DNA from 3 places in the Solibacillus daqui genome. Region 3 is predicted to be linked to each of the others. Evidence: predicted binding sites of a transcription regulator. Region 3 holds the regulator's gene; each other region holds the start of a gene.
The links. The regulator LexA, encoded in region 3, represses DNA repair genes until DNA is damaged. The targets are predictions, from matches to a motif close to CGAACATATGTTCG.

Region 1: the regulator LexA is predicted to act here: its motif matches at 5,894-5,907, upstream of ruvA (Holliday junction branch migration protein RuvA).
Region 2: the regulator LexA is predicted to act here: its motif matches at 8,775-8,788, upstream of parE (DNA topoisomerase IV subunit B).

Annotation. Positions count from the first base shown of each region.
Region 1 is NZ_CP114887.1:2,763,967-2,774,361, reverse strand. It holds gene O7776_RS13615 (aminotransferase-like domain-containing protein) at 1-299, opposite strand, end outside; gene O7776_RS13610 (LysE/ArgO family amino acid transporter) at 400-1,008, shown strand; gene O7776_RS13605 (sigma-70 family RNA polymerase sigma factor) at 1,156-1,611, shown strand; gene O7776_RS13600 (helix-turn-helix transcriptional regulator) at 1,613-2,011, shown strand; gene O7776_RS13595 (FtsW/RodA/SpoVE family cell cycle protein) at 2,001-3,299, shown strand; gene O7776_RS13590 (transcription repressor NadR) at 3,344-3,871, opposite strand; gene O7776_RS13585 (LysM peptidoglycan-binding domain-containing protein) at 3,995-5,011, shown strand; gene O7776_RS13580 (aminoglycoside phosphotransferase family protein) at 5,059-5,838, shown strand; gene ruvA (Holliday junction branch migration protein RuvA) at 5,961-6,581, shown strand; gene ruvB (Holliday junction branch migration DNA helicase RuvB) at 6,597-7,601, shown strand; gene queA (tRNA preQ1(34) S-adenosylmethionine ribosyltransferase-isomerase QueA) at 7,618-8,655, shown strand; gene tgt (tRNA guanosine(34) transglycosylase Tgt) at 8,905-10,062, shown strand; gene yajC (preprotein translocase subunit YajC) at 10,195-10,395, shown strand, end outside.
Region 2 is NZ_CP114887.1:2,134,860-2,145,254, forward strand. It holds gene O7776_RS10305 (solute symporter family protein) at 1-875, shown strand, start outside; gene O7776_RS10310 (hypothetical protein) at 994-1,383, shown strand; gene O7776_RS10315 (alpha/beta hydrolase family protein) at 1,700-2,575, opposite strand; gene O7776_RS10320 (DUF3600 domain-containing protein) at 2,753-3,439, opposite strand; gene O7776_RS10325 (sigma-70 family RNA polymerase sigma factor) at 3,432-3,956, opposite strand; gene parC (DNA topoisomerase IV subunit A) at 4,351-6,780, opposite strand; gene parE (DNA topoisomerase IV subunit B) at 6,777-8,753, opposite strand; gene plsY (glycerol-3-phosphate 1-O-acyltransferase PlsY) at 9,176-9,778, shown strand; gene O7776_RS10345 (HesB/YadR/YfhF family protein) at 10,025-10,315, shown strand; gene O7776_RS10350 (YczE/YyaS/YitT family protein) at 10,388-10,395, shown strand, end outside.
Region 3 is NZ_CP114887.1:2,625,574-2,635,968, reverse strand. It holds gene O7776_RS12865 (hypothetical protein) at 356-655, opposite strand; gene O7776_RS12860 (hypothetical protein) at 854-1,126, opposite strand; gene O7776_RS20375 (YolD-like family protein) at 1,521-1,772, shown strand; gene O7776_RS12855 (hypothetical protein) at 1,827-2,006, shown strand; gene O7776_RS12850 (chloride channel protein) at 2,572-3,813, opposite strand; gene O7776_RS12845 (VOC family protein) at 4,137-4,508, shown strand; gene O7776_RS12840 (asparagine synthase) at 4,783-4,959, opposite strand; gene O7776_RS12835 (hypothetical protein) at 5,150-5,308, opposite strand; gene O7776_RS12830 (DNA alkylation repair protein) at 5,597-6,304, shown strand; gene O7776_RS12825 (5' nucleotidase, NT5C type) at 6,374-6,919, shown strand; gene O7776_RS12820 (gamma-glutamyl-gamma-aminobutyrate hydrolase family protein) at 7,089-7,805, shown strand; gene O7776_RS12815 (gamma-glutamyl-gamma-aminobutyrate hydrolase family protein) at 7,802-8,494, shown strand; gene lexA (transcriptional repressor LexA) at 8,540-9,163, opposite strand; gene yneA (cell division suppressor protein YneA) at 9,324-9,689, shown strand; gene O7776_RS12800 (YneB family resolvase-like protein) at 9,676-10,332, shown strand.

The DNA of each region.
Region 1 (10,395 bases), 140 kb from region 3:
ACACTAAAATCTATATGTTGCTGCCATTTTGGATGGGTTTCTTTCCATAATAATTGCCACGAATCTTCGCTAATATAGGTCCCATCTCCAGTGCGTGTTTCGATAAGGCCCCTTGCTTTCAGTTCCTCCATTACGACATTAATCGTACTGCGATTCACGTTAAATTGAAGGGCAAGTAAACGTTGAGAAGGCAAGCGCATACCTGGTGTTAAATCACCCTGCCCGAGTTGTGTAGTAAACCAGTTGATAATTTGCTGTTGTAATGTTGTGGATATATTTTTCACTGGTTGCCAGTTCATCGTAGCCCTCCTATAAATTGGTTGGGTTATTTACCATCCAATTGGTCGTTTTCTATTAGTATAAAACGGTTTACAGTAGAAGGGAAATGGAGTGAATGAAATGGAAGCTGTTGTACATGGTCTTGTGTTAGCATTTGGGTTAATATTGCCTTTAGGTGTTCAAAACGTATTTATCTTTTCACAGGGGGCAACTCAACCGACATTACTACGTGCATTGCCTGCCACAATTACGGCTGCACTTTGCGACACACTACTGATCGTTTTGGCAGTATATGGGCTGTCGTTAATTATTTTGCAATATGAGGGTTTACGTAATGCTTTAATGTGCGTTGGTATTTTGTTTTTACTATATATGAGTTATTCAATTTGGCGTTCGACACCGAATGACCAAAGAGTGGGCCAAGCAATTACTATAAAAAAACAAATTATTTTTGCATTATCCGTGTCATTATTAAATCCACATGCAATTTTAGATATAGTCGGTGTAATAGGTACAAGTGCAATGAAATATAGCGGTGAGGCACTTTTCTTCTTTACAACAACTTGTATCGTAGTGTCATGGATTTGGTTTTTCGGATTAATGTTTGCGGGTTCATTAATGAAGCAGTTGAATAATCAAACAAAGGTGATGACCATCTTTAATAAATTTTCTGCACTCTTTATATTTGCAACGGCAGTTTATTTGTTTATTGGCCTCATTAATTTGTAAAGAAATGTTTGAGTGAAAAGGAAATTTTTCATTCAAGCATTTTTTAGTGGATAAAAAAGCAGAAATTGTTTAAATAAATTTGCATTATAATTAAATCAAACTTTCAGGTATTGGCACTCGTCTAATGATTTGAAGGGAGGAAGTAAAGTGGATAGCTATTCAATTGAACAAACAAAACAACTTACCTATGAAACAATCATCGATGAACTTATGACTAATTACGGGCAAGATATTTTACAGCTTGTTATGCAGTACGTACATAATCGCAATGTTGCAGAAGATTTAACGCAAGAAATTTTTATGAAGTGTTATAAGGCATTGCCAACATTCCATTTTAATTCCTCGCTAAAAACATGGCTATGGCGCATTGCGATTAATCATGCAAAGGATTATTTAAAAAGCTGGTATGTAAGAAATGTAGAAACGAATAATGAGGACCTGTTTGCACTGCCGGTGAAATACCGTGAAGTCATTTATTTATGCTATTACGAGGAGCAACCGATGAAGGAAATAGCAGACGTGTTACAGTTAAACGAAAGTACTGTGAAGACAAGGCTTCGTAAGGCAAAGCAATTATTAAAGAAACGATTGGAGCGTCAGTGATATGGAAGAGCGCTTAAAAAATTTACAAAAAGCAGTCGATCGAACGGCTTTTAAAAATATCGAATTTACAAACGAGCATCAAGAAAAAATACGCAAGCAAAACCAGGTACTACCTCTAAAACATAGGATTTTATCCATGCTTATAGAAGCAAAATCAGGCATTGAACTGACGCAACTATTACATGTGCGAGGTGTTGAGCAAATTGTTGAAAATGAGGGGCTCATTTATTCGTTATTACATGAAGCTGAGCAACAGGGCTTGCTTAGTTCAAGTTGGGAAGAAGGTGTAAAATATTATCAATTATCAAAATACAGTAAAAAGCAATTACACCAGGAAGGTGAACATGTAAAGCTATCGATCAAAGAACGAATTCTGGGGGTACGCATGCATGTCGAGTAAACAATTTTTGCAGCAAGTAACGAGTCATATTCGTTCCAAGGAGGCGCGCGGTTATGTGGAGGAAGAATTGCAACAGCATATCGCGCATTCAAAACAAGCGTGGGTGAACAAGGGCTACTCAACAGAAGAAGCGGAGCAAATAGCGATTAGCGAAATGGGTTCTCCATCACAATTAGGAAAATCAATGGACAAAATTCATCGACCAAAATGGGATTTTTGGTTAATTGGCGCAGTCATTTTGCTTGTTGCAGCAAGCTTTGTGCCGATATTTACGATGGATTTAAGTATGCAATATGGACAAAATATTGTTCGTTATTTAATAGAACAAAAAATCATCCATATCATACTAGCCATTTTGCTAATTGTTGCGTGTATATTTGTTGATTACCGTAAATTACAGCGCTATCGTATGGTGCTTTATACAGTAGCATTACTCTTACTAATGATGATGCTTTTTATACGTAATGAAACTCATAACGGGGAAGCGATGTTTAGAATTGGTCCCATTCTTTTTCAGGCATGGACAGTGTTACCACTATTGGTGGTAGCTTTTGCTGGAATTTTTGCAGAAAGTCAATATAATACTTGGCAGTTAACGGGTTTAATTATACTTCCATTAGCCATGTTCTTGATGGTTCCCAATCTTGCCGTAGCAATGCTGTACATTGCCGTTATGGTAATATTGTTTAGCTTTAGTTATTACACGCGGAAAATTAAACTAACCGTGTTTTCGATAGTGGGTGGGGTGGGAATTGTGTCAATCACGTACCTTATATATGCCTATCACTATTTGCTTGCACCTTATCAATACATGCGCATTAAAGCGTTTTTACATCCTGAATTATATCCGGATTCAGCAGGCTATATGATACTACAAATTAAAGCTGCACTTGCGAAGGCAGGTTGGTTTGGTTCCGAAACCATTTACTATTTACCTGAAGGTCATACAGATTTTGCATTAGTCCAGTTAATCCAAACATATGGGTATAGTGCGGGTATCACGGTGATTGTTGTCATCCTTGCGATTGCAATTCGCATTTTATGGATTTTACGCACAATGCCACAATCATATGGGCGATTGCTTGTGCTATCGGTAGTCACATTATATAGCGTCCAAAGTGTTTATTCCATATTAATGGTATTTGGATTGTTGCCGATTACAGAAATCCCCTTGCCGTTTATAAGTTACGGTATTACACCATACCTGCTTAATGCATTAATAATCGGCGTTGTGTTAAGTGTATATCGTAGAAAATTATATATGACGAAAAGAAAGGTTATTACATAAAATAAAACAGCTTAGCGGCCATGATGCCGTTAAGCTGTTTTCGTTTAATGTTCGATTAAAAAGCCGCGTTCGCGTAATTTTGCTTCAGCTAATTTTATACTTTCTTTAGAAGTTGCGCTAATCACATGTAAATGTGTTCCGTCTGTTAATGCTGATAAATAAAGGGCGTTCGATTCTTCGACTCGTTTCACAAATTGCTCCACCTCTAAACGATTGGATACCATGATGGATGCGGTAATTTCACCATAAACGGGATGTTCAACAATGACGCTTTCTACTGTAACGCCACAATCAACTAAAATAAATAGCTCATCCTTTGCTTCATCCGGCTTATGCGCGCATACAATTTTACGTGTGAATTTTTCTTGTTGCACATGATGCATGTAAACATAGCCTTGACTTGTCGCGACAATTGGTTCATTGCGTGCTTTCAATAAATTCATGTCATTAACAATTACTTGACGTGACACATTTGTATGCTTTGCTAAGTCCGTACCTGTTAATGGTTGCTTCGCATTTTTTAGCAAGGCGAGAAGTTCGATTCTGCGTTCTTCTCCTAATAATTTTTTCATTTATTCCACCTCTATCAACGTAGCTGTACCTTTAAGTGTAACACAACTTTTAACTACTTGAAGTAAACATTGTGGCAACTAGGCAATTTATGCATATGCTATTACGAGAAAAGGAGGAAAGATGTGCGCGTTCATATTGTCCAAAAGGGAGATACTTTGTGGAAAATAGCCAAGCAGTATGCAGTTGGCTTTGAAGAATTAAAGCGTTTAAACGCACATTTGACCAATCCCGATTATATCGTACCGGGAATGGAAATTTATTTACCTAATAGTGCACCGAAAAAAGAGGTACAGCATGTAGTGAAAGAACAGCACGTAGTGAAAGAACAGCAGAAGCCGGTGAAGGAGACGCCAGTGCAACCATCAAAGCCTACTCTACCCCCGACTCCAACACCAACGCCAACACCATTACCAGTTCCGCAAATTCAAAAACCGCTGTGGCAAGGAGATTTTTATTTCCAACCGCCAATACCGCAGCCAATGCCGATGCCAAATTGGCAAACGCATGTACATGTCCAACCATCGATTGAGCAAAACGTAACTGCACCACAACCGCAGCCAATGCCACAACCAATACCGCAACCACAACCAATGCCACAAATGATACACCCGCAGCCTATTTTTATTCAGCAACCACCTCAACCACAGCAGCCGATTTATATCGAGCAGCCGATGATGATGCCACATCATTGTATGCCGCAAATGATGCCACATCATTGTATGCCGCAAACGATGCCACATCATTGTATGCCGCAAATGATGCCACATCATTGTATGCCACAGATGATGCCACAGATGATGCCACAGATGATGCCACAGATGATGCCGCAAATGATGCCGGAAATGATGCCGGAAATGATGCCAATGCACCAATGTCCGCATTGTCACCGTATGCCGATGGAAGAGTCCATGAATATGCTTCCAATTATTCATGAAGAGTCCCCGACAAAAGATTGTGACTGCTCTGATCAAGATCAACAATTACGCCATTATTATGATGAAATTCATCAGATGATGTGTAACCCGAATCCTTGTCACCATCCACAAATGATGCCGCATCCCACATTTATGATGCCACAGATGCAACAAATGCACCCGATGCATCAAATGCCATCTCAAAATAAATCATGTCGAAAGTGATTAAAGATAATTGTTGGCAATGGGATTCACCAAACGGCCGTTTTTTTATGAAATATTATGAAGATATAGGGCTTGCACAAAAAGTGAAATATGTTCATCAAGAGCTAGAAAATATTGATTTTCCATACCATGTGCCACTTGAGCAAAATGAAAGTGGCCATATTTTAAAGCAAAAATGGATTGATGGTACGAGTGTAAACTATGAAAAAAGAGCGCATCAAATACAAGCGCTACAAGCACTCGAAACATTACACAACACATCAAATAAAATCAATTGGTCTCGAGAAGAATTGCCAAACTACCATCTCCTACAAAAATGGCAACGGAGATTTGACCGTTTTGTTATGCAACAAGAGGCTTTAAAAAGCTTGCTCCGTGATAATTATGACATTATTGTAAATGAAGCTTTAGCAGCATTAAATGCAATTGAACAAATTCAAAAAAATCAGGAAGCAATTACGATACTGCATGGGGATGTCGTTCATCATAACTTCATGGTCACAGCGAATGAGGTAAAAATAATTGATTTTGATTTGGCAACTCTTGGGGAAGCATCGGATGAGTTGATATTATGGATGCATCGCGTGCTACCTCAAACAAACTATAATTTAAAAAAACTCATGAAAACGCACCCGTACTTACAAACAGCCCATCATAAATTACAATATTTAAATTTCCCCAATGAAATACTGAGAGAAAGTTTGTTTTATTTGAAATTAAACGAACGACAGAAGCTTTCATGCTATCCATTTATCCAATCGATTGTCCGGGATTGGCTCAAATATAAAGCATCGTTAAAAAGTACGATTCAAACAATGATGATGTAGAATATGTTACACTTAGAAAGGCTGTCTAATAGGCAGCCTCTTTGTTTTGATTAATGCAACGTATGTTCGTAAGTTCCAATCAAACTATGCTATAATGAAGCAAGAAATGTGAGGGATGAACGATGTATGATTATTTAAAAGGACAAGTGACACGTATTACACCAGAGTATATCGTGTTAGAACAACAAGGGGTAGGCTGGTTACTTTATACGCCAAATCCTTATGCTTTTCGAACATCAGCAAGTGATCAGCAAATTTTCGTATCGATGCAAGTGCGTGAAGATGCACAAAATTTATACGGTTTCCATAGTTTAGAGCAACGTGAATTATTTAAAAAACTCATTCAAGTGTCAGGCATTGGTCCAAAAGGTGCTTTAGCTATTTTAGCAAGCGGTAATCCAACATCAGTGATTCAAGCTATCGAAATGGAAGATGAAGCTTTTTTAGTGCGTTTCCCAGGGGTCGGTAAGAAAACAGCGCGTCAAATGATTTTAGATTTAAAAGGCAAGCTTGATATGCTACTTGATGCTGATGTATTACCAAGTGCCGAAGATGAGCTACCGTTGTTTGGTGTCAATCCAAATAAACATGAGCTAGAAGAAGCAATGCTTGCATTAGTCGCGCTTGGCTATTCAGAAAAAGAACTCGATAAAATTAAACCTCAGCTTGAAGAAGATGATAGCTTAACAACGACAGATGCCTATATTAAACAGGCATTAAAATTATTATTAAAATTGAAATAAAAAGGAGTGAGAACTTTGTCAGACCGCGTACTTTCTGGACAAGCGACCGAAGCTGAACAGCAATTTGAGCTTTCGTTAAGGCCACAACGCTTGGCGCAATACATAGGCCAAGATAAAGTAAAGGACAATTTAAAAATCTTTATCAAAGCCGCAAAGCTACGCCAAGAAAGTCTTGACCACGTTCTCCTTTATGGTCCACCAGGTTTAGGGAAAACAACATTGGCAGTAGTTATAGCTAATGAAATGGCGGTAAATGTAAAAATGACAAGTGGTCCTGCGATTGAACGTCCAGGTGATTTAGCTGCGATATTAAGCTCACTTGAAGCAGGCGATGTATTATTTATCGATGAAATTCACCGTCTGCCACGTGCAATTGAAGAAGTATTGTACTCGGCAATGGAAGACTTTTGTCTAGATATTGTTGTCGGTAAAGGACCTGAAGCACGTTCGATTCGTTTGGATTTACCCCCATTTACATTAGTAGGAGCGACAACACGTGCAGGTGCGTTATCTGCACCATTACGTGATCGTTTTGGGGTGTTAGCACGCTTAGAATATTATGATGAGGAAGCACTTGCACAAATTGTCATTCGATCAGGTGAGTTATTTGGTGTTGAGCTAAATGAACAGGCGGCTTTTGAAATTGCGCGTCGTTCTCGTGGGACACCACGTATTGCCAATCGTTTACTAAAGCGTGTGCGTGACTATGCGCAAGTGTTAGCGAATGGTATTGTTTCAGAACAACTAGCACAGCAAGCGTTAGAATTATTACAAGTCGATCCGCGCGGGTTAGATCATATTGACCATAAATTAATGCAGTCGATGATTGAGCGCTTTGGTGGTGGTCCAGTTGGTTTAGATGCACTAGCGGCGTCAATTGGTGAGGAGCGCATTACGATTGAAGATGTATATGAGCCGTATTTACTTCAAATTGGCTTTATTCAGCGTACACCGAGAGGCCGAATTGCTACGATGATTTGCTACGAACATTTTGGCTACCCGCCAGCACAAAAAGAATAAGAAGGAAGTTTTAAACGTGAGAGTAGAAGATTTTGATTTTCATTTACCAGAAGAATTAATTGCCCAAACACCATTATTAGACCGTACTGCGAGCCGATTAATGGTTGTAAATCCGGATTCATTAGCACTTGAGCACCATAAATTCGGGCATATTTTAGAAGAGCTAAACGAAGGGGACTGTCTTGTATTAAATGATACACGTGTCTTACCTGCTCGATTAATGGGGGAAAAAGAAGGCACAGGGGCACACATCGAGCTGCTCTTATTAAAGCAAACAAAAGACGATGAGTGGGAAACACTAGTCAAACCTGCCAAGCGAGTAAAAGTTGGCACAGTTGTGACTTTCGGTAACGGTTTATTAACAGCAACTTGTACTGGTGAGCTAGATCATGGTGGCCGAACGTTCAATTTTAAGTACGACGGTATTTTCTATGAAATTTTAGATCAATTAGGTGAAATGCCTTTACCACCATATATTCGCGAAAAATTAGATGACCAAGATCGCTACCAAACCGTATTCGCGAAAGAGCGTGGTTCAGCAGCAGCACCAACAGCAGGCCTTCACTTTACGGAAGACTTATTGGAAGCGATAAAAGCAAAAGGTGTAAAAGTTGTATTTATTACATTACACGTAGGTTTAGGAACTTTCCGCCCTGTAAGTGTTGACTCAATCGAAGAGCACGACATGCACTCAGAATTTTACAGTGTTTCAGAAGAAGCAGCGGCAACGATTCAAGGTGTAAAAGATGCAGGTGGTAAAGTCATTTCTGTAGGTACAACTTCAACACGTACGCTGGAGACGGTAGCGCGTGATAATAACGGTAAAATCGTGGCTTCACAAGGCTGGACAAACATTTTCATTTTCCCAGGCTTCGACTATAAAGCGATTGATGGACTTATTACAAACTTCCATTTACCAAAATCAACACTTGTGATGCTTGTAAGTGCATTAGCTTCAAAAGAAACAATAATGAATGCATATGAAAAAGCAGTAGACGAAAAATATCGCTTCTTCAGTTTTGGCGATGCGATGTTTATTCGCCCGAAGAAGTAATTTGCAATTACCTTTAAATCTCTATACAATAAATATCTGTGTGCACCTACTACAACAAGTGGTAGGTGTTTTATCATCATTCAGCGGTTGTCTGGGACACCCGCTGAATGATGATAAGCCTCTGGTAGATGTCACAGATTTTTTAAAGGAAACTTTTTGAGTAAACTCAAAAAAAATCTGGACGCAATTACGCCGAGGCGAAATTGATTCGAAGTAGTGTTGATACTTTAGAAAAGCGAGGAAATATATATGACAGAAACAAAAAAGCAACCACCCATTCGATATGAGTTAATAAAGACATGTGCGCAAACAGGAGCACGTTTAGGAATTGTGCATACTCCACATGGCTCATTTGAAACACCGACATTTATGCCAGTAGGAACACAGGCTACTGTTAAAGCAATGAGTCCAGAAGAATTAAAAGAAATGAATGCAGGTATCATCCTTTCAAACACGTATCATTTATGGTTACGTCCAGGAAATGACATCGTGAAAGAAGCAGGTGGATTACACAAATTCATGAACTGGGATCGCCCGATTTTAACAGATTCAGGCGGCTTCCAAGTTTTCTCTTTATCAAAGTTCCGTAAAATCGAAGAAGAGGGCGTACATTTCCGCAACCACTTAAATGGCGATAAATTATTCTTATCACCAGAAAAAGCAATGGAAATCCAAAACGATTTAGGTTCAGATATTATGATGGCATTTGACGAGTGTCCACCATTCCCAGCAACATACGAATATATGGAAGCATCTGTAGACCGTACGACTCGTTGGGCAAAGCGTTGTAAAGAAGCGCACCAGCGTCCAGACGAGCAAGGGTTATTCGGTATTATTCAAGGTGGCGAATACGAGGAATTACGTCGTAAATCAGCAGAAGCATTGGTTGAATTAGACTTCCCTGGTTATGCAATCGGTGGTTTGTCGGTTGGTGAACCAAAAGATATTATGAACAAAGTATTAGACTTCACTGCACCAATGATGCCAGCAGACAAACCACGTTACCTAATGGGCGTAGGCTCTCCTGACTCACTAATTGATGGTGCGATTCGCGGAATTGATATGTTTGACTGCGTTTTACCAACACGTATTGCTCGTAACGGTACATTAATGACTTCTGAAGGTCGTATGGTTATTAAAAACGCAAAGTATGCAAAAGACTTTACACCAATCGATGAAACTTGTGATTGTTATACTTGTAAAAACTATACACGTGCATATGTTCGTCACTTAATGCGTACGGAAGAAACGTTTGGTTTACGCTTAACTTCATACCACAACTTACGCTTTTTAATCAAAACAATGGAGCAAGTTCGTGAGGCGATTCGTGAAGACCGTCTTGGTGATTTCAAAGAGGAATTTTTTGAGAAGTATGGTTATAATAAGCCAAATGCAAAAAACTTCTAATAATCTGATAGAATTTTAGTAGAAATTAGCAGTTTTTAATTTTTTTAAGAAATTTTAGAGTTTTTATGCGCAAAATAGCGTAATTTTATACTATACTATGAAAATGAGATATAGAAGGGGGGCAATTTGAGAATGGAAGGTTTATATCAATTTTTACCAATTATCATAATGTTCATTGCGATGTGGTTCATTTTAATTCGACCAGCACAAAAACGTCAAAAAGCAACGACACAAATGCAGACTAACTTAAAACGTGGCGATAAAGTCGTTACAGTTGGTGGGTTACATGGTGAAGTCGACGCAATTGAAGATACTACTGTATACTTATTAGTT
Region 2 (10,395 bases), 490 kb from region 3:
CAGGTTTACGTTACTCGAACGGTATTGATACAATCTCAGTGCTTATCGCGTTAGTACTTGGTACAGCGGGTCTTCCGCACATCTTAATGCGTTTCTTCACAGTAAAAGATGCGCAAACAGCTCGTTCTTCAGTAATTTGGGCTACTTGGATTGTAGGTCTGTTCTACGTATTAACAATCTTCTTAGGCTTCGGTGCTGCGGCATTCGTAGGTAAAGAGGCAATCGTAGCGGCAAACCCTGCTGGTAACATGGCTGCCCCACTTCTTGCACAAGCACTTGGTGGCGACATTTTATTCTCATTCGTGTGTGCTGTAGCATTCGCGACAATCTTAGCGGTAGTAGCTGGTTTAGTACTTTCAGGTGCATCAGCATTATCACATGACATTTATGGTCAAATCATTAAAAAAGGTAAAATCACTGAAAAAGAAGCGGTTAAGGCTGCTCGTATCGGTTCTATCATTATCTCTGTAATCTCTATTTTATTAGCATTAGGTGCACAAACATTAAACGTTGCATTCTTAGTATCATTAGCATTCTGTATCGCAGGTTCTGCAAACTTACCAGTAATTATCTACACAATTTACTGGAAAAAATTCAACACAAATGGTGCAGTAACTGCAATGTTAACTGGTTTAATTTCTGCATTAGTTTTAGTAGCAATTTCTCCAAACGTTTGGAACCCAGAGGCAGGTAAAGCAATTTTCGTTGGTGAGCCATTAATTATGTTAACAAACCCAGCGATTATCTCAGTACCACTTGGTTTCCTAGGTGGATTAATTGGTACATTATTATCGAAAGAAACTGACGAAGCGAAATACCGTGAAGTTGAAGTAAAAGCGCAAACAGGTATCTCGGTACAAGACGTTTCTCACTAAGAACCTCCAATTTTTTGGACAAACTATATCAGCTTCTAACATCTGTTAGAAGCTGATTTTTTTAACCATTTATAAGCGTTCTCTCCCCTATTCTTTTTAGATGAAGGAAGTGATCAGGTTGACTTTTGGACAGCATGTTCGTGTATTGATTTGCGTTGTCATTATGGGCTGTATAGTTGGCTATGTACTAACAGCTTCAGAAATTGAAACCGACTCGCCATATATTGATTTCATTAAAGCGCAGCAACTCCCCCTTACTGAAGGAAAAATCATTGGCGATGTCTTTGCCGATTATTATGAACTGACCTATTGGGAATACTTTACCGCGCGTAAAGGTGAGCATGTCGTACAATTCACAGGTACACACGGTAAGCAGCAACTGATTTTTCAATTTATCATTGCAGAGGATCGTTCGAGCTTTGAACTCGGTGCGATTAAGCAAAATAATATTGTGCTATCATCTGAGGCAAAATGGGATTATGTGCGGAGTTTGGCGTTTCGAACGTAATTCTTTCTCAAATGAACAATTAAACACTACATTACCATCCAGTGCACGAATATCCTCTGTTAAGAGCGATTTTAAATTAGTTCGAAGTACCAGAAGAATTTTGTGATGTTTCTGAGTAAGGAATTGAAAATCCCATATAGCAAACCAAAATAACCGAGTAAAAGCGACATAAACGCTCTTACTCGGTTTTCTATATAATAAATCATTTAATATTTCATGTAATAAGTGTTTTCGCGGATAGGTCGTACGTAAATTGTGAATCAGTTCGTGTCAAAAGCCCTGTTAGTACAATAAGGTTTATCAAAATAGTATCCTATTAATGATTACCAAGATGCTTTTCAAACCAATTGCAAGCTTCAAGCTTCATATAATAATTAAATTGGTGATTGACAAAAGGCATGCTAAGTCGAAGATTTTCTGGCTGTTCAGCATACAATGGTAACAACTTTTCATAGAGTTCTAATGAATAAGTAAATAGTGAATCTGTATCTTGATCACCATTGATAATTAGTAATGGTTTTGGTGAATAATTACTCAATTTTTCATATGGATCTATCATTTGGAAGTAATCTGTTCTTCTTGCTATTTCTTTTTCTGCATTTTGAATCGGTTCTCTCCATTGTTCATAAGTACCAGTTGAAAGGATACTATCTTTCCATGCTTTTGTAAAAGCTGGCTTTCCAGCTATTGGAACCGCTACTTTTATATCAGGGTTATTAGCTGCGATATAAAATGTTGCATACCCTCCCATAGAAAAACCTGATATTCCTATATTATTCTTATCAATCTCATCTCTACTTTTAAAATATTCAATGAGACTTTGTATATCGAATGCAGACTGTTCTATTACTTCATGCATATGAACATAAGAATCAAGTCCAGTATCTGGTGGAAATACTTTAGAAAATTTGTTAGTTTCGGTGTTCGTTTCCCTCATACCATGGTCTTTGCAGTCGATACTAACATAATAAAACCCTTTTTTTGCTAGCATATATCCAAAATCTAATCCTTGCTCACAATCTCCTCCATATCCATGAAGAAAAAAGATTAATGGGCATTTCTTTAATTCACTTTGATAAATACTCAAAATTGGTATGTTATTCACTATGCAATCTTCCATTATTATTTTTGTCATTAATGATACCTCCCCTAATATTAATATTGTCCATTTAAGCTCACTCCTTTCTCGCATATTCTTTGCTATATGTTCCTTCTTCAAGAAAACTACTTCGTTAGTTTAAGTATATTTCTTTACATTTATAAAGTGATATTAACATAATTATCCAATAAAAAACATCTCACCTCTAAAAAATCTAAAGAGGTGAGACTATTTTAATCAAACTTTTTTTCACTGTCATCTATCATTAATTCAGTTTCCAATTTGTTTTTCATTCACATAAATTAAGTATTGTTGCGCTTCAGAGAATTCCTCTTGCAGCTCTGTAGGAATTACCCCGATCTCAGGAACACTTGATACTCCTGCTTTTGCCATAATTGATTCATAGGTCATCAGGGCTTGAATGTATTTTTCAAATTCTTCAGCTGTTAAAACCTCTTTGCTTGATGGGAGTCCATTTAATTTATCAAAGTATGCTTGAATTTCGTACATAGCTACTTTAATTTTTTCAAATGATTCTGTAGGGACTTGAGAATAATCTATATTTCCATTGTTATCACCATATTCAAGTTTTGCACTTGTAAATACATTTAATAACTCTTTAAATTGCTTAAATTCTTCTTTACTTAGATCACCTTTTGCTTGATTCAGTTTTGCGTCAAATAATAAGTAGCCCTCCATAGTTACACTTGCTACATGTTTTTTGAGATTATCAAACGAACCATATAAATCATCGGCCAATAACGCTTGATAAGCAAATACACCGGTTGGAACCATTAAACAAGCCGAAATTACCGCTATAGCCAATCGTTTTTTAAAAAAACGATTCATTTTGCCACTCATTTCAGATTTTGCTTTCGTAATGCCCTGTTTACTTCTTTCATGAATCTCCAATGGGATTTCGATTTTTGATAACTCTCCCTTAAGATGGTTATGCATAATTATCTACCTCCTTTAAATTTTGGCGAAGTTTATCTAAAGCGCGGTATAACACTGACTTTGCAGTTCCAAGTGGGATATCTAATATCTCTGAAATTTCCTTTAATGTACGATCATCGTAATATTTTAGTAAAATGACGCTCTTCTCATCCTCTTTCAAAGTATCAATCAACTTATGTAAAGACAATGTAAGTGCAATATCTTTATCTTCTGACCCTGTAAACACTTCAAAGTCTACATTTAGTGGGATTACCTTTTTATTTTTATTGATTAAGTTCAATGCACAATTAATCGTAATTTTCATAAGCCATGTCTTGATATATTCTGGCTTTTCCAATGTACTGATTTTCTTAAAAGAATGATAGGCCACTTCTTGTACAAGATCTAATGCATCTTCTTTATTTTTTACATAAACATAAGCCATTCGATAAATATCTGCTTCGTATTGCTGGAAAAGCATTAAGTAAGCTTTATCATTTCCTTTTTGTGCTTTCTTTACTAAACGTTCAAGTTTCATCTTAATTCCTCCTTTCGTTTTGGTTGTACATCTATTAGACAAACGGGAAGGTAATTTGGCTTAAATTTTTTTAAAATTTTTTATGTATTTCGATTTGGAAGGTTTAGTAATGAATGTATACTTTGTCAAAATAACACATAATTGTATTCAGTAGTAGAGAATAATCCCCATTTGATATATTGGTTCTGATCCGAAATAATGCCTTAAGAGGTAAATTGATCACCACTTACTTAAGTGTATAAGAAAATTCTTTACTTGCGGAGAATTGGAGGCAAAAGAAAAGCAAACAATCGTTGATATATCAGTGATTGTTTGCTTTATCAATTTTTAGGTCATAGCCATCGAATAGCATAGCGACATTTTAAAAGTTCTTCAACTTTATTAAATTTATATGTTACTCCATTTTCTCCACAAATGCGCGGATAATGGCACCGTCACCATCAGTATCAATACGTAACGAACCATTTGAGTAACGGTCAGCACGCGTTAAATTCGTCACAGCAATGGACTCTTGTACACCTTTTTCTGTTTCGATTGTAATCGTATTTCTAAAGTTGACAACTAAAATTGTGTAAATGCGATGTGGATTTGTTTTTAACTCTTTTAAAATCACCACGCCGCGTTTCGCACGGTTGCCTAATTCAATTTCTCCAACAAGCATACGCTTAACAGCACCGCGCTGCGTCACAATGATTAACTCTTGATCTTGCTCAGGGTTTAAAATAACTACACCAGCCAACTGTTCGCCTTCTTTAATAACCATCCCTTTCACACCGGCAGTTCTTACACCAGTAACAGGTAAATCATTCATCGGGAAGCGAATAGTATAGCTTGTATTCGTAGATAATAATACTTCTTCATTTTCCGTCACAAGTTGGGCGAAAATCATCTCGTCATCGCCTTTTAGGTTCATTGTCTTAATTGGCTTCGAATAACGAGTTACAACGTAATCTGCTAGCGCTGAACGCTTAATTTGACCATCTTTAGTTGCCGTAAAGACGTAAATATCTTTTTGTTCAAACGTCTCAATGCCAATGACTTCAATGATTTCTTCGTTTTGCTCGAGCGGCACAATACTTGAAATGTGCTGGCCTAAATCTTTCCAACGAATATCCGGTAATTCATGCACCGGCTGATAAATATAATTGCCTCGATTTGTAAATAGCAGTAAGTGATGCTGCGTATTGGAATGCGCTTCGTATAAGAGATAATCAGATTCCTTCATTGCAAAATCTTTACCATTTGACGCGTTATGTGAGCGCAGGCTTGTACGTTTGACATAGCCATCTTTTGTTACCGTTACAACAACTTCTTCACTTGGTACTAATACATCTCGTGTTACTTTAATTTCTTCAATTTCAGCTTCAATTATAGAACGACGTGGTGAAGCAAAGCGTTTTTTAATGTCGGCAAGCTCCGTTTTAATAACACGAATCAATTTCTTCTCATCCTCTAAAATCGCAGTAAACTTCACAATTTGCTTGTTCAGTTCGTCTTGCTCTTCTTCGAGCTGTGTAATATCGGTATTAGTTAAGCGGTACAGTTGTAAACTCACAATCGCTTCAGCTTGCACTTCTGTAAAACCAAATTTGTCGATAATATTATTTTTGGCATCGCGTTTGTCTTTTGACGCACGAATGGTTTCAATGACTTGATCTAAAATCGATAATGCCTTCATTAACCCTTCGACAATATGTAAACGGTCCTTAGCACGTTTTAAATCAAATGCTGTACGACGGCGTACGATTTCTTTTTGGTGGTCGATGTAGGCATCAAGCATCAACGGTAATGTCATCATCATTGGACGGCGATTATGGATTGCAATCATATTAAAGTTGTACGATACTTGTAAGTCCGTTGATTTTAATAAGAAATGGAGAATTCCCTGTGCTTGTACGTCTTTTTTCAATTCAATAACAATACGTAGTCCTTCTCGGTCTGATTCATCTCGAATTTCAGAAATGCCATCTAAACGGCGGTCACTAACACGTAACTCGTCCATCTTACGAATCATATTTGCTTTATTCACTTCAAACGGAATTTCGGTAATGACGATTTGCTCTTTATTGCCCTTTAACTGTTCAATTTCAGTACGAGAGCGCACAATAATTTTGCCTTTACCTGTTTCGTATGCTTTTTTAATCCCGTCAAGCCCCTGAATAATCCCGCCTGTCGGGAAATCTGGCCCTTTAATAACAGTCATCAGCTCGTCAACCGTACAGTTTTTATTATCTAAACGCATTAGCACCGCATCCAGTGCTTCTTCTAAGTTATGTGGTGGAATATCCGTCGCGTAACCAGCTGAAATCCCTGTTGCCCCGTTTACTAATAGATTAGGGAAACGTGATGGTAATACAGTTGGCTCCATGTCCTGATCATCGAAGTTTGGAACAAAATCAACTGTATCCTTGTTTAAATCACGTAATAGCTCGCTAGCAATAGATGATAAACGGGCTTCCGTATAACGCATTGCAGCTGGTGGGTCTCCATCAACCGAGCCGTTATTACCGTGCATTTCGACTAACATATGACGACTTTTCCAGTCCTGACTCATACGCACCATCGCATCATATACAGACGAATCTCCGTGTGGATGGTAGTTACCGATTACGTTACCAACTGTTTTTGCTGATTTACGGAACGGCTTGTCATTCGTGTTGCCTTCGTTAAACATTGCAAATAATATGCGGCGTTGAACTGGTTTTAATCCGTCACGTGTATCTGGTAACGCACGGTCTTGGATAATATATTTTGAATAGCGACCAAAACGGTCACCCATGACTTCTTCTAATGGTAAATCTTGAAATTTTTCTACAGAGCTCATTTGTCACTAACCTCCTCATGCTGGATGAATTCATTTTCTAAAATGCTTGCATCCTCTTCCATGCCGAAGTTGACATTTGTTTCAATCCATTTACGGCGCGGCTCTACCTTATCACCCATTAACGTTGTCACACGGCGTTCTGCACGTGCTCCGTCTTCGATTTTTACACGAATTAACGTACGAGTTTCTGGATTCATCGTTGTGTCCCATAATTGGTCAGCGTTCATTTCACCAAGACCTTTATAGCGTTGGATGACATAGCCTTTACCGATTTTTTTTATCGCTGCATCTAGTTCATTTTCAGTCCAAGCATATTCAAGTTCTTGCTTTTTACCAGAGCCTTTTGACACTTTATAAAGAGGTGGTAACGCGATATATACTTTGCCGGCCTCGATTAATGGTCGCATGTAACGATAGAAGAATGTTAATAGTAACACTTGGATATGCGCACCATCCGTATCGGCATCGGTCATAATCACGACTTTGTCATATGCCGCATCTTCTACTGTAAAATCAGCACCAACACCAGCACCGATTGTATGAATAATCGTCGAAATCTCTTCGTTTTTCATAATGTCTTGGAGCTTTGCTTTTTCCGTGTTAATAACTTTTCCGCGCAGTGGTAAAATCGCTTGGAACGTACGGTCACGCCCTTGCTTTGCCGAACCACCGGCAGAGTCACCCTCTACTAAATAGAGCTCGTTTTTCGCTGCATTTTTTGATTGTGCAGGCGTTAATTTCCCTGACAATAACGTGCTCGATTTTTTCTTTTTGCCGTTACGTGCATCATCACGTGCTTTACGCGCTGCTTCACGAACTTGTTGTGCACGGATTGCTTTACGAACAAGAGAAGATGATAATTCAGCGTTTTCTTCCAGTACATACATAAGCTTTTCAGAAACAACGGTATCCACGGCTGATCGCGCTTCGGAAGTACCTAGCTTACCTTTCGTTTGCCCTTCGAATTGTAATAAGTGCTCGGGTATTCGAACGGAAACAATCGCAGTTAAGCCTTCGCGAATATCAGCGCCTTCTAGGTTTTTATCTTTTTCTTTTAGCAAGCCTATTTTTCGTGCATAATCGTTAAATACACGTGTCATAGCTGCTTTAGCACCTGTTTCATGGGTACCTCCATCACGCGTACGTACGTTATTTACGAATGACAAAATCGTTTCAGAATAACCATCGTTAAACTGGAACGCAAATTCAACCTCTATTTCTTGCAAATCACCTTCAACATATTTGACTGGATGCAATACATCTTTTTCTTCGTTTAAATACGTGACGAATGCCTCGATACCGCTTTCGTAATGGAAAATCTCGTGCTTACCTTCACCGCGCTCATCAATAAGCTCAATTTTTAAGCCTTTTAATAAAAATGCAGACTCACGTAAACGCTCTGCTAATGTATCGTAATTATATTTCGTTACTGAAAAAATCGTTGGGTCTGGTAAGAAATGAACTAATGTACCGTTTTCTTTTGTTTTTCCGATAATATCTAACGAAGTAGCAGGCTTTCCACCGTTTTCGAAACGTTGTTTATATATTTGTCCATCACGATGAATCGTTACTTCTAAAAACGTAGACAGGGCATTTACGACCGATGAACCCACACCGTGTAACCCGCCACTTGTTTTATAGCCTCCTTGACCAAATTTACCACCGGCATGAAGCACGGTGAAAATAATTTCAGGCGTCGGCTTACCCATTTTATGCATCCCAGTAGGCATTCCGCGACCGTGATCACGTACACTAATACTATTATCTTCATGAATTTTCACGATGATATGATTCCCAAATCCTGCAAGTGCTTCATCCACAGCATTATCTACAATTTCATAAACTAAGTGGTGAAGACCTCGGCTATCAGTTGAACCAATATACATCCCTGGTCGTTTTCGTACGGCTTCTAAACCTTCTAATACTTGAATGGCATCTTCATTATAAGAAACACCCGTTTGGTTTTTTACCAAATGTAATCCCCTCCAAAAATACAAACAAACGTTCTATTTCTATCTAATCGTACCGCCAAAATCGCACTCTGTCAATGTTTGGAGCGGTTTTTTAGTCTTTGCAAAGACTAATTGTATCATCAAAAATGTCCCTTTAAAAGCATATCCTCTAATACTTTTTCTCTAAATGTAACTATTTTCCTGTAAATTTCATTGGATTCGGTAAATTGACATAGATAAATAAAAAATGTTGTATTACTTTTCAATACGTTATATTATCAATTGCATATTTATTTTTTCACTGAATGTTTTAGCCGTATACATATTATCTCTCATATCCATTTTTTATTTCTTCTTTTCTTCTAATTGAAAACGGTGTAAAATATTCATTACATACTATTAGTACCAACTAATAATTCTGAATTTCGAAAGGAGCACAACTCTTGTTTAACGCTTTTATTATTATTTGTGCTTATTTAATCGGTTCGATTCCATCGGCTTTATGGATCGGAAAAATTTTTTACAAAACAGACATTCGCCAGCAAGGCAGTGGTAACTTAGGAACGACAAATACATTTCGCGTATTAGGTAAAAAACCTGGTATTGCTGTCATGCTGATTGATATTTTAAAAGGGACAGCTGCTGTTCTATTGCCACTATTACCAATATTCGCAGATAGCACGGTGCATCCTCTTACTTTAGGGATTATCGCAGTAGCGGGCCATATGTTCCCTATTTTCGCAAAGTTCCGTGGCGGTAAAGCAGTCGCAACAAGTGCAGGTGTTATTTTGGGCTATAACTTACCCTTATTTTTAGTGTTATTAGCTGTATTTTTAATCTCATTAAAAACAACAAAAATGGTAAGCTTAACTTCAATGATTACCGCAACGGCTGCGATGATTTATGTTACTATTTACTGGATTGTAACGGGTAACTTTGCCTTATTTATTTTAATCTCATTTTTGGCTAGTTTTATTTTCTACCGCCATCGTGAGAACATTAAACGAATCATAAATGGTACAGAACCAAAAATTAAAGGCTTTTAACTTGCTTCAGTGGGGATCAAACCCCAGCTGAATAGAGGTACTTAGGCTAAGGACGCCACATCGTGTGACAACGGCTGACTGACCCACGTCCTGTGGCCCGAGCTTGAAAAAATCTGGATGCAATTACGCCGAGGCGTAATTGATATTGCGTGCTGGAAGTGAAAAAACTTTCAGCATGCTTTTTTTATCGTTATAATGAATGTGCACTGGAAGTTTTACGCCAAAAAGAATTTTGAGGTGAATCACATGGAAATTAAACTATCAAAAGAAGCAATCGGTTGGTTCAAGCAAGAAATGGAAGCAGAATCTGGAGATTATATTCGCTTTTATGCACGATACGGAGGCTCTTCTCCATTTCACGAGGGGTTTTCACTTGGTATGAATCGCGAACAACCACATGAAATTGGTGTTGAAACTGTGGTAGACAGCATTCATTTTTATATTGAAAAGGCAGATGAATGGTTTTTCAATGCGCATCATTTAATTGTAAATGTTGATACGAATACTGATGAACTAAGTTATACCTACGAAAAATAGTTTAAATTTTTCAAATATATTGTAATCCCTGTTTTGGCATTTTGACTCGTTATAATAAACAAGTCGAATTTTATGAACAA
Region 3 (10,395 bases):
GGAGCTTTACTTGAATATTCGGTTTCCGAAATGATCAATCTTTGTTAAAAATTGGGGCTATGATTTTCTATAAGAATCATCATTTATAGCTGTGTTTTAATCAATCTTTATTTCAAGTCAACAATATACACGATTTTATACAAAGTGAAGAACAAGCCCAGCGAGTGAAAACATTGCTGTATCCACACTTTATGCTATTTGTATAAAATGATGTATAAACAATGTTCATTATGAAAGTCACGAAACGTTGATTTAACAACATTCGTGACTTTTTAATGTGCGCCTAAACTTTTATTTTGGGAACGTTATTTTGTATAAAGTTGTAATAATAATTTTTCGTTTTTTGTACTTAGAATCAATTTAATTGAGCAATAATTGGTGGTATCAATATTAAAATAATTGAACTTGTAATTAATATTTGAGAAACTTTTCTTGGCAATTTTTCTTTACCTTCACCCTCATACCATCCACTAAATTGAAATTTATTTCGATACAATACAAAAATGAGAATAATAATAGCGATTAAGCTTATCCAACTATTTTTTTCAGCACCATTGCCAATATTTAAGTATAAGTTTTCAAAAAAAGTGCCTAAAATCGCCATTAAAATTAGAAAAATAAACATAACTCGTAGTATTTCTAATAATATCCTCATTTAGCTCACCCAACCTTTATAATTAAGCTGATTTTACTATATTTTATAATAAGGAATATAGAGGCTACCAAAGTCTTATTTGGCAACGTTATTTGTATTTATTTTGTATACATTATTAGTTCCTGTTGCATTAAATCCTCCATTAGTTAAAGAAGAAAAGTTAAGCGTATTCAACAATCGCGCCCTTTAGTTGCACTCTTATGGTGTATTCCAAAATAAAGACATAACTCCGAAAAACAATAAATAAATAACTACAAGTATTGGGAAAACGTATAGCGATACCCTTCCTAATTTGTCCTTTTTGCTGAACAAGGATAAAACAAAAGAGAGAATTAGAAAGGTAAATCCGAGTAGCATTGTTATATTGTCATCAATAAACGAATTTCCCGTAGTAATATAGACACCTAGGAAAATAAGTCCAACTATTAGACTAATAAAAGAAAGCAACCCCATACTCTGTTTACTTTGCAATGCTGCCACCTCCCACATTTTTCAACTTTAACTTAACTTATACAACAATCTGTTTACAGAACATCTTAATACATAGTAATTTCAAATGACTTTATGAATTAAACGAATTTATTATCACGAAACACTTTTAAGTATAACATTAGTTCCCAAAGCGGTGTTTGGATGCAATATTTGCCTTAACCCTGTAAATCCGTATAAATCTAGGGACTGTAATTAGTTAACGGGCTTTTTTACGTGTATTCTTTAATTCCAATTTAACATAAAATTCCACATTTTTAAATGAGAGCAATTGTTCTATAATACGAAAAGATGAGAACGAATGTTCTTGTTATTTAAGGGCACAATGATAGGAGGAGCATTTCTGTATTTAAACATCACTGATTAGCAAACTGGCATGATGATACCTGAGCATTTGTATCAGATAAAAGAGTGGCAAAATAGCATAGGTAACGAGTACCCGAAAGAAAAAACGGATTGGGAATGGGACGAACTACAGCAGACTATTGTTAAAGCATATCATCAAAAACTGTTAGTAGAATTGAATCTATGGCGTGGTAAATGGATTTGTTTTATTGGGTTATTTTGTTGCCTACTCTTCTTTTTATTTAACTCGTGCTTTCCCTTTAAAAATACGTATACGCAATAATAGTTAAGACAATAATAAAGGTGAAGAAAATTTCCTTGAAAATGAGGTGAATACATGAAAAAGGTAATAACTGGTGCGTTTGCAGTAATACTTTCTACAGGATTATTGTATGGGTGTGGAACAGCTAATGATGAACAGGAGCCTGATCCAACTGAAGAACCTTCTGAACAACAAGAAGATCAAAATGATAACCAAAATGATAACCACAATGATAATCAGGACAATAATCATTAGCTTTACTTTGCGTTTTATAAGAGTAATACAAGAGCGTGTAGTTTTATCACGCTTGATGGATGTTTATGGACCAAGATAGCTATCTTGGTCTTTTGCTAATTTCGAGGTGATTAGAAGTGCCAAAGATAGATGTAGAAGGTAGCAGTATATATTATACAACGGCTGTTAAGGTTAAATAAGATATAAGTTGGTCACGAATATAAAAGAGCGTTAATAACCATATTTTATTTGAAGTAAATATGAATAAATTTATGAATAATATTTGCCCACAAAGCATTTTTCAGTTTGCCCACAAATTGCCCACAAATTCATAATCTTCTATGAATGGCTTATATATAATGTTTCACATTTAAAAAAATGCACATTACTAAATTCAATTTTAGTTGTGTGCATTTTTATTTTACATATAGATTTTTTAGGGAGAATTGATATAAGCTCTGCTATGTCATATTTAGATTAATCAAAATGACAGCTTTCTTTTATTTTTAATAACTATTTTTTAAAAAATTATTGATTATTTTAAATCTCTTTATTCCACAAATATCTAACTACCCAGCGTCTCTAACTAAAATGAAGCAGTTATTTTTTGTGGAAGTTTATTACTCATTTTACTTAACCCAATAAATATAACCACAATGATTAATATAACCGGGGCTAACTCTTTCGGGAAAAATAGCATTAGAGACAGTCCTACTAGTAAAGGTGTCTTTAAAATAGAGATCGAAGCACTACTACCTATAACAGCTACGATAAAAAGCATATCTAGTTGTGGAAACAGCGTCGCGATAGCGTAGCCTTGTAATATGGAAGCGAATATTACTGGTAAAACATTTCCACCAACCCAACCTGATTTTAAACAAAACTCCATTAAAACCAGTTTTAAAACAGAAGCCAAAATTAATGTAGCAATCGAAAGTGTCGGTACTAAACTAGGCAAAGCTTGCATAGAAAGTTGGCCGGAAAAAAGTAGATTAGGAGCAATTAAAGACATCAAACCAATACCAATTCCACCGATAACAGCACTTAGAATAATTTTATTGTTCATTTTAGAGAAGACTTTACTCATTGTTCTTTCCATTAGTTCATATAGTTTACTAAATAAAATACCAAACAAAATTAAAGGAATAAAAAGAATCAATTCATCCAAACCCCAATTAGTTTCCCCTAATTTTGTCACAAAAGGGGGTTGGTCTGATATTTTTATTAAAAACATAAAGGCAACCATACCGTTAACGATAAATACCATATATAATAATTTTTTAAGTAAAAGCAGCTTTTTCTCTTTAGGAGCCCGATCAGGATCATAGGAAATAAGGTAGTTATGAGGTAATGCTAATTTTTTCAGTCTAATTAACCATGATTCCTTTTTCCATTCGTTGTAGGAAAAATAAAAGTAACGCATTTTATCCCCCTGCCATACCGATAACGCAATAACAGAACTTAATATGGCTGCTGCGGGACCTACACTTGCACCGAAGATTAAAATAAAAAAAGCAATTAAAAAATTGAGCCATACATAAGAATAGTCAATTCTTTGAGTTGTTTTTAATTCAAATATAGAATCATTAGCTGTTTTAGGAAGATTTCCCCACTTATACCTGCTAAAACCTACTAAAATACCACCAAAAATACATAAAAATAATGTATAGATGAAGGGTGTTTTTAAATTATTGGATATGTCAGTCCATAAAAAATCTGTCAACCCATTAACTAAAATTAAAAAAACAGAAGAAATAGAACCGATTATCCCACTTAGAATTAAGCCATAAACAAGTAATCCGATTATTTTAAAGTACTTCTCAGTCAAAATAAAATTCCCCACTTTTAAAATGTATATAAAGACTCTCTCTTGTTGCTTTAAGTAACTATATTCATTTGAAATACTAATAATATTAATTATGTCGATATAATTATACTTGACTATACAATGAAAAGCTACTTTATATGAGTACCTTCATTAGAGTGCTATTTTTGTTTTTTCTCATAAACTGGTGTAGCGACTAAATATCTAGACCATTATTTGAACTGGTTCCAATTATAAAGGGGCAGGTTAATTCAATAATCGGAAGGAAAAAGGTATTTAGAAAGGGAACTATTTGATATACCGGATTAAATAAAGGAGAGAAGGCTATGAGTAAATCATTTATTGAACAAGTACATTATATTAGAATTCCTGTAAAAGATTTAGAACTGTCGGTACAATGGTATAGAGATGTATTAGGTCTCAAGTTACTAAACAATACTGAGGAACTTGCAATTTTAAAAGTAAATGAAGGACCTTTCTTACTTATCTTAGTTCCTACCGAAGATGAAACATTTGCACATTTTACAATTGATAATGAACAAGAATTTAGCATTGGCTTTACAAGTCCAGAATTATCTAAATTTCATCAATACTTAATTGATAATCAAGTTAAGGTCGAGGATATAAAAGAAGATAATGGTCATGCCTTTTTCCACTTTTATGACCCAAATGGTAATAAACTTCAAGTACACTGGTAAGATTATAATAAATAAATTACCTATTTCATTAACGGGTGCTATAACGGAATAAGAACGGGAACGTCCAAATCAGACGTTCCCATATTTTTTGCCTGAAAAACAACAATACTATTTAACAAAGCCTATTATTAAAGTGTAATACGTAATAAACGCGGTCTATGATATCAACCGTAACACTGCCTGTAAAACCTTTAGGGATTTTTGCACACCTTACTTTCTTCTTACTAATATGATTGGAAATAAATGAAGAGCACAAAATTGTGCTCTTCAATTACTAACGACGATGTTCTACAAGGTCAATTGCACCCAACAAGATATGGGCTAAACCGAATCCAAATACAGTGTGTGCAATCATGTTATTAGGACCATTTTTTTGCTTTAGTGCAATTCCAGTCACAGTAACAGCAGAACCTAAAATAGCTGGGATTAAACCTTCACGAATGTTGTTCATAAAAAATCCCTCCATCGTAGTTATTTGGTGTTATTACACCATTATTACTATTAACAATTAAACAAGATGCTATACTTTCTAAACATGTCGACTAATTAAAACCATAAAAAAATCTAAGCAATCACTCAGATAAGTGGCAAGAAATGATCGCTTCAAAATCAGTACAATATTTTGTGTTGACATTCTAATTTTACGAAGGATTTATTGTATTCGAATTATTTTCTTCTTCGGATTGTTCCTCAGTCGCGAAGTGGTCGTATGCAAGTAAAGTTACACCTAATTTTTCTTCAAGACTTTTTAATTCATTAAGCTGCTCAGGTCCTAGGTTTGCGAATTTTGTTTTGACCAAATTGATCACATCCTTACTTAGTTATAAAGGTAGTATGAGAAAATGTTAGCTCGTTATCCTTAAAAAGTTTTAAGAATATAAAATATGAGAGCATTCAAAATTAAAAGTTTGGACAATCTTGAATGCATATCAATTGAGATAAAGTCTTTATTTTAACTGTGAGATATTTACCGGTATTTGGATTTAACTTTTGTAAACGTAATGAAAATGACAGAATGGAAAAAATAGATTATTGTATTAAAATAAGATGTCATTATTTAAGTAGATAAGCAGAATGGAGGACTATAGATGGGATTTCAAACGATGATGCAAGAATTAGAGGCACTCGGGAAAGAGCGTACCAAAAAGATATATATGGGTAATGGAGCTGTGGAGCCTGTATTCGGTGTAACAACAGGGTCGATGAAGCCATATAAAAAGCAAATTAAAATTGACCAACAGTTAGCTGAACAGTTATATGCATCGGGCAATTATGATGCGATGTATTTTGCAGGGGTAATTGCAGATCCAAAAGCGATGACTGAGGAAGATTATGACCGCTGGATTGATGGTGCTTATTTTTACATGATTTCAGATTATATTGTGGCGGTAACACTTGCAGAATCGGATATTGCCCAGCAAGTAAGTGATAAATGGATTGCAAGTGGCAATGAATTGAAAATGTCAGCTGGTTGGAGTTGTTATTGTTGGCTATTAGGAAATCGTAAAGATGAATATTTTGAAGTTCAGAAAATTCAGGGCATGCTTGAGAAAGTAAAGAAAGAGATTCACGATGCGCCGCCGAGAACACAAGCATCAATGAATAACTTTGTCATGACAGTTGGCGTTTCGTTTAAACCACTCCATGAGGAAGCATTAAAAATCTCACATGAAATTGGCCCTGTTGAAATGCAACGTGAAGGTAAGAAACCAGGCATTTTACATGCTGCATTAGAAATTGAAAAGCAAATAGAAAAGGACCGAATCGGCTTTAAGCGTAAATATGTTCGCTGCTAAGGCTTACGCTTGTTTTTTTGTGAATGCTTTGTATAAACTAATAATAGGGAATGTTTGAGGAGGCATATGATGAAACCGAGTATTGCGATTGATATGGACCAAGTGTTAGCGGATTTTTATTCAAAATTATGCGACACTTATAATAAAAATTTCGGAGCTAATTTTACAAAAGACGAATTTTTATTAACAACACAACGTGATTTATCACAAGAAGATGCTAAGAAATTTTTTGCGCTATTAAATGAGCCAGATTTTTTCCGTGATTTAGCAGTACTAGATCCAGATTGTATTGAGGTCATAAAAGGGCTACAAGAACATTTTGAAATTTATATTGCCACTGCTGCAATGGATGTGCCGGGTTCATTTAATGCGAAGTATGATTGGTTAATGGAACATTTGCCATTTATAAAAACGCAAAACATCGTATTCTGTGGCAATAAAGCCGTAATACATACGGACTTTTTAATCGATGATAGCCCACGACAACTAGAAGCCTTTAGTGGTACGGGATTGCTTTACTCAATGCCGTATAACGCGGCCGAAGATGGCTATAAACGCGTCCACAATTGGAGAGAAATTCAAGGGTATTTTATGGAGCTATTAGCAAAAAAATAATCAAAAAAATCACCCAACTATAAAATATTGGGTGATTTTTTGTTTTTTCTAAAGTTGTGCTTAAAAATATGTCTCATCATCTACTTTTAAGATACTAGTATTTCATAGTGATATAGTATTATAATTTGAATAGTTTGAATTATAATTATATTTCTAAGGGGATAGTGAGATGAAACCAGTTATTGGCTTAACAATGTATGATATTGATAAAAAATTGGATATTAATAATGCCTATTTAGATTCGGTGGAAATAGCAGGTGGAATCCCCATTTGTTTGCCTAATGCGTCAGAGGAGCATGTGGATGCACTTCTTGATCGTGTGGATGGCATTATTTTAATTGGTGGAGAAGATATTGACCCAGAACTATTTGGTGAGGAACCACATCAAAATATAGGTCGCGTTGTACGGAAGCGTGATGATAGTGATTTATTGTTTATGAAGCGCGCATTTGAACGAGGTATGCCGATTTTAGGTGTATGCCGTGGTATGCAAATTATGAATGTCTTTTTTGGTGGGACGATTATTCAAGACATTCCAACCCAATTCGAAAGTGCAATTGGTCATAAGCAGCAATCAAAGCGTGGAGCGTTGGCACATAATGTTGAAGTGCTAACACCAAAAATGAAAGCTATTTTTGAAGAGGATATGTTCCGCGTAAATACGTTTCATCATCAATCCGTTGGAAAGCTAGGAGAAGGGCTTGTTTTATCGGGAATTGCAAAGGATGGCATAATTGAGGCAATTGAACACGAGGATCATCCGTATTGTATTTCAGTGCAGTGGCATCCAGAAGAATTGGCTCCACTTGGTAATACTCATGCACAACGATTATTTAAAAGTTTTGTTGAGGAATGTAAAACGACTGTTGTTGGAGGAAAGCGATGAAACCAATTATTGGATTAACGATGCATCCAGTCGAAGGGAAAATGGAAATAAACAATTCGTATATTCAAGCGATTAAACGCGCTGGGGGTATCCCAGTTTGTGTTCCATATATGGATGAAGAAACAGTCGACACGGTACTGAATGGTTTAAGCGCTATATTATTAATTGGAGGATATGATGTTAACCCGCTCATTTTTGATCAAGAACCGCATTATAAGTTGGGAACGGTTATTGATGAACGCGATCGAAGTGACATTCTAATTGCGAAAAAAGCTTTTGAACGCAATATGCCTATGCTTGGAATTTGCCGAGGAGAACAAGTGATGAATGTTGCTTTTGGGGGGACGTTACTTCAAGATATAGATACTCAAGTAAAGAATGTCTTGAAGCATACTCAAGCGTCTATGCGTCATGAATTAACGCATACGGTTGAATTGTTCCCATCCAAATTACAGGAAATTATCGGGCAAGAAACGATTTTAACAAATTCCTATCATCATCAAGCAGTTGATATCGTTGCGCCAGGATTTTTAATAAATGCCCAAGCGAAAGATGGTGTTATCGAAGGAATTGAACATCCAGAGCATCCATACTGTATTGGTGTGCAATGGCATCCAGAAGGGCTACAAAATGATCAACCTTCAGAAAAACTATTTAATAGCTTTATCGAAGCTGCTGTTCAATATTAAGGATAAAAAAATCCTCCATCATGTAGTTGATGGGGGATTTTAAAGTTAATGAACGTTACGATACAATCCTACTACTTTACCTAATATCGAAACTTGGTTGACAAGAATAGGCTCCATTGAACTATTTTCAGGTTGTAGTCTGAAATGTGTTTTTTCTTTGAAGAATCGTTTGACAGTCGCTTCATCTTCCTCTGTCATTGCCACAACAATTTCTCCGTTATTGGCTGTAGCTGTTTTTTTGACAATGACATAGTCCCCATCTAAAATACCTGCTTCAATCATCGATTCACCCATAATTTCAAGCATAAACAACTCGTCTTCTGATGTGCCGTACGTATCAGGAAGTGGGAAATATTCTTGGATGTCTTCGATTGCTGAAATTGGTAATCCAGCTGTTACTTTACCGATTAAAGGAACATGAATGACACCTGATTTTGGGATGGTCAACTCTTCTTGATCTAATACCTCAATTGCACGTGGCTTTGTAGGGTCACGACGAATAAGCCCTTTACTTTCTAAACGAGCTAAATGCCCGTGGACAGTTGAACTAGAAGCTAAACCAACAGCCTCACCAATTTCACGAACTGATGGTGGGTAACCTTTAGCACGAACTTCCTCTTTAATAAAAGTTAGAATAGCTTGCTGCCTTTTTGAAATTTTTTGTGTCAACGAACTCACCTCTTTATAATGCTATTTTCTTAGATACATTATATCAGTATGCGAACAAAAATGCAAACATAGGTTCGAAAAAGAGTTGACAAAAACATATGTTCGTATTACTATAAAGACAAATATTACGAACATACATTCTCTAAAAGGGGTTTCTACAATGAAAAAATTCAAATTAAACAGCTTCACATCAATGTTATTAGCATTTTCTATTTTATTATTTACATTTTTAATTTTTGAAGATGAGAAAATCGAAAAATACGAACAAGTGACAATCGTACAAGGTGATACTTTATGGTCGTTAGCAGAAACATATCGTGGTAAAATGGCTAAGAACGATTGGATTAACTTTGTAAAAGAAGAAAATGGCTTACAAGATGAAAAGGTATTATACGGCCAAGTATTAGTAGTACCTGTGGAGAAGGATTCATACTATATTGCCAATTTAAATCAAAACGATTCAACGAACGAAAAGACAGTTAAGGAAAAGACAGTTAAGGTAGCGAGAAGTGATGGATCAAACTAAAGCAGTATTATATTGTCGTGTTAGCACCGATAAAGACACGCAAGAAACATCGTTAGTTCGCCAGCAGGAAGAATTAACGAGCTATGCCAAATCGTTAGGTTATACAGAGCTTAGCGTTTACAAAGATCAGCATAGTGGCTATGAAGTAGACCGAGATGGTTTATTAGATATGCTCGATTTTATGAAAGACCATCAGGTGAAGGTTTTATTTGTGCAAGATGAAACCCGTTTAGGTCGAGGTAATGCACGAATGGCGGTTCTTCATTTAATTCAAAAATATGAAGCGACAGTTTATACATTAAATGATGCTGGCCCAATTGCATTAAATGAAATGGATACGATGCTACTTGAAATTTTAGCGATCGTTGAAGAATATCAACGTCGTATGCACAATGCCAAAATACGTCGAGGTATGCGCCGTGCAGTTGAAAATGGTTACATGCCCCAAAATAATTTAAAAAATCGAGGCAATATTGAAGGGCGAGAGCGAAAAGAAGTACCAATCGAAGAAATTGTGCAATTGCGTCAAAAAGGACTAACATTTGCTGAGATTGCCATGACATTAAAGGGTCTTGGTATCCCAATCAGTAAAGCGACTGTTCACCGCCGTTATATTGAATATATGGAACGATTTGAAGAGTAATCACTTGCCCTTCAAGTCGTTTTTCATTTATGGAATCGTTGGTACTAAAGGGGTGAGGGGCTA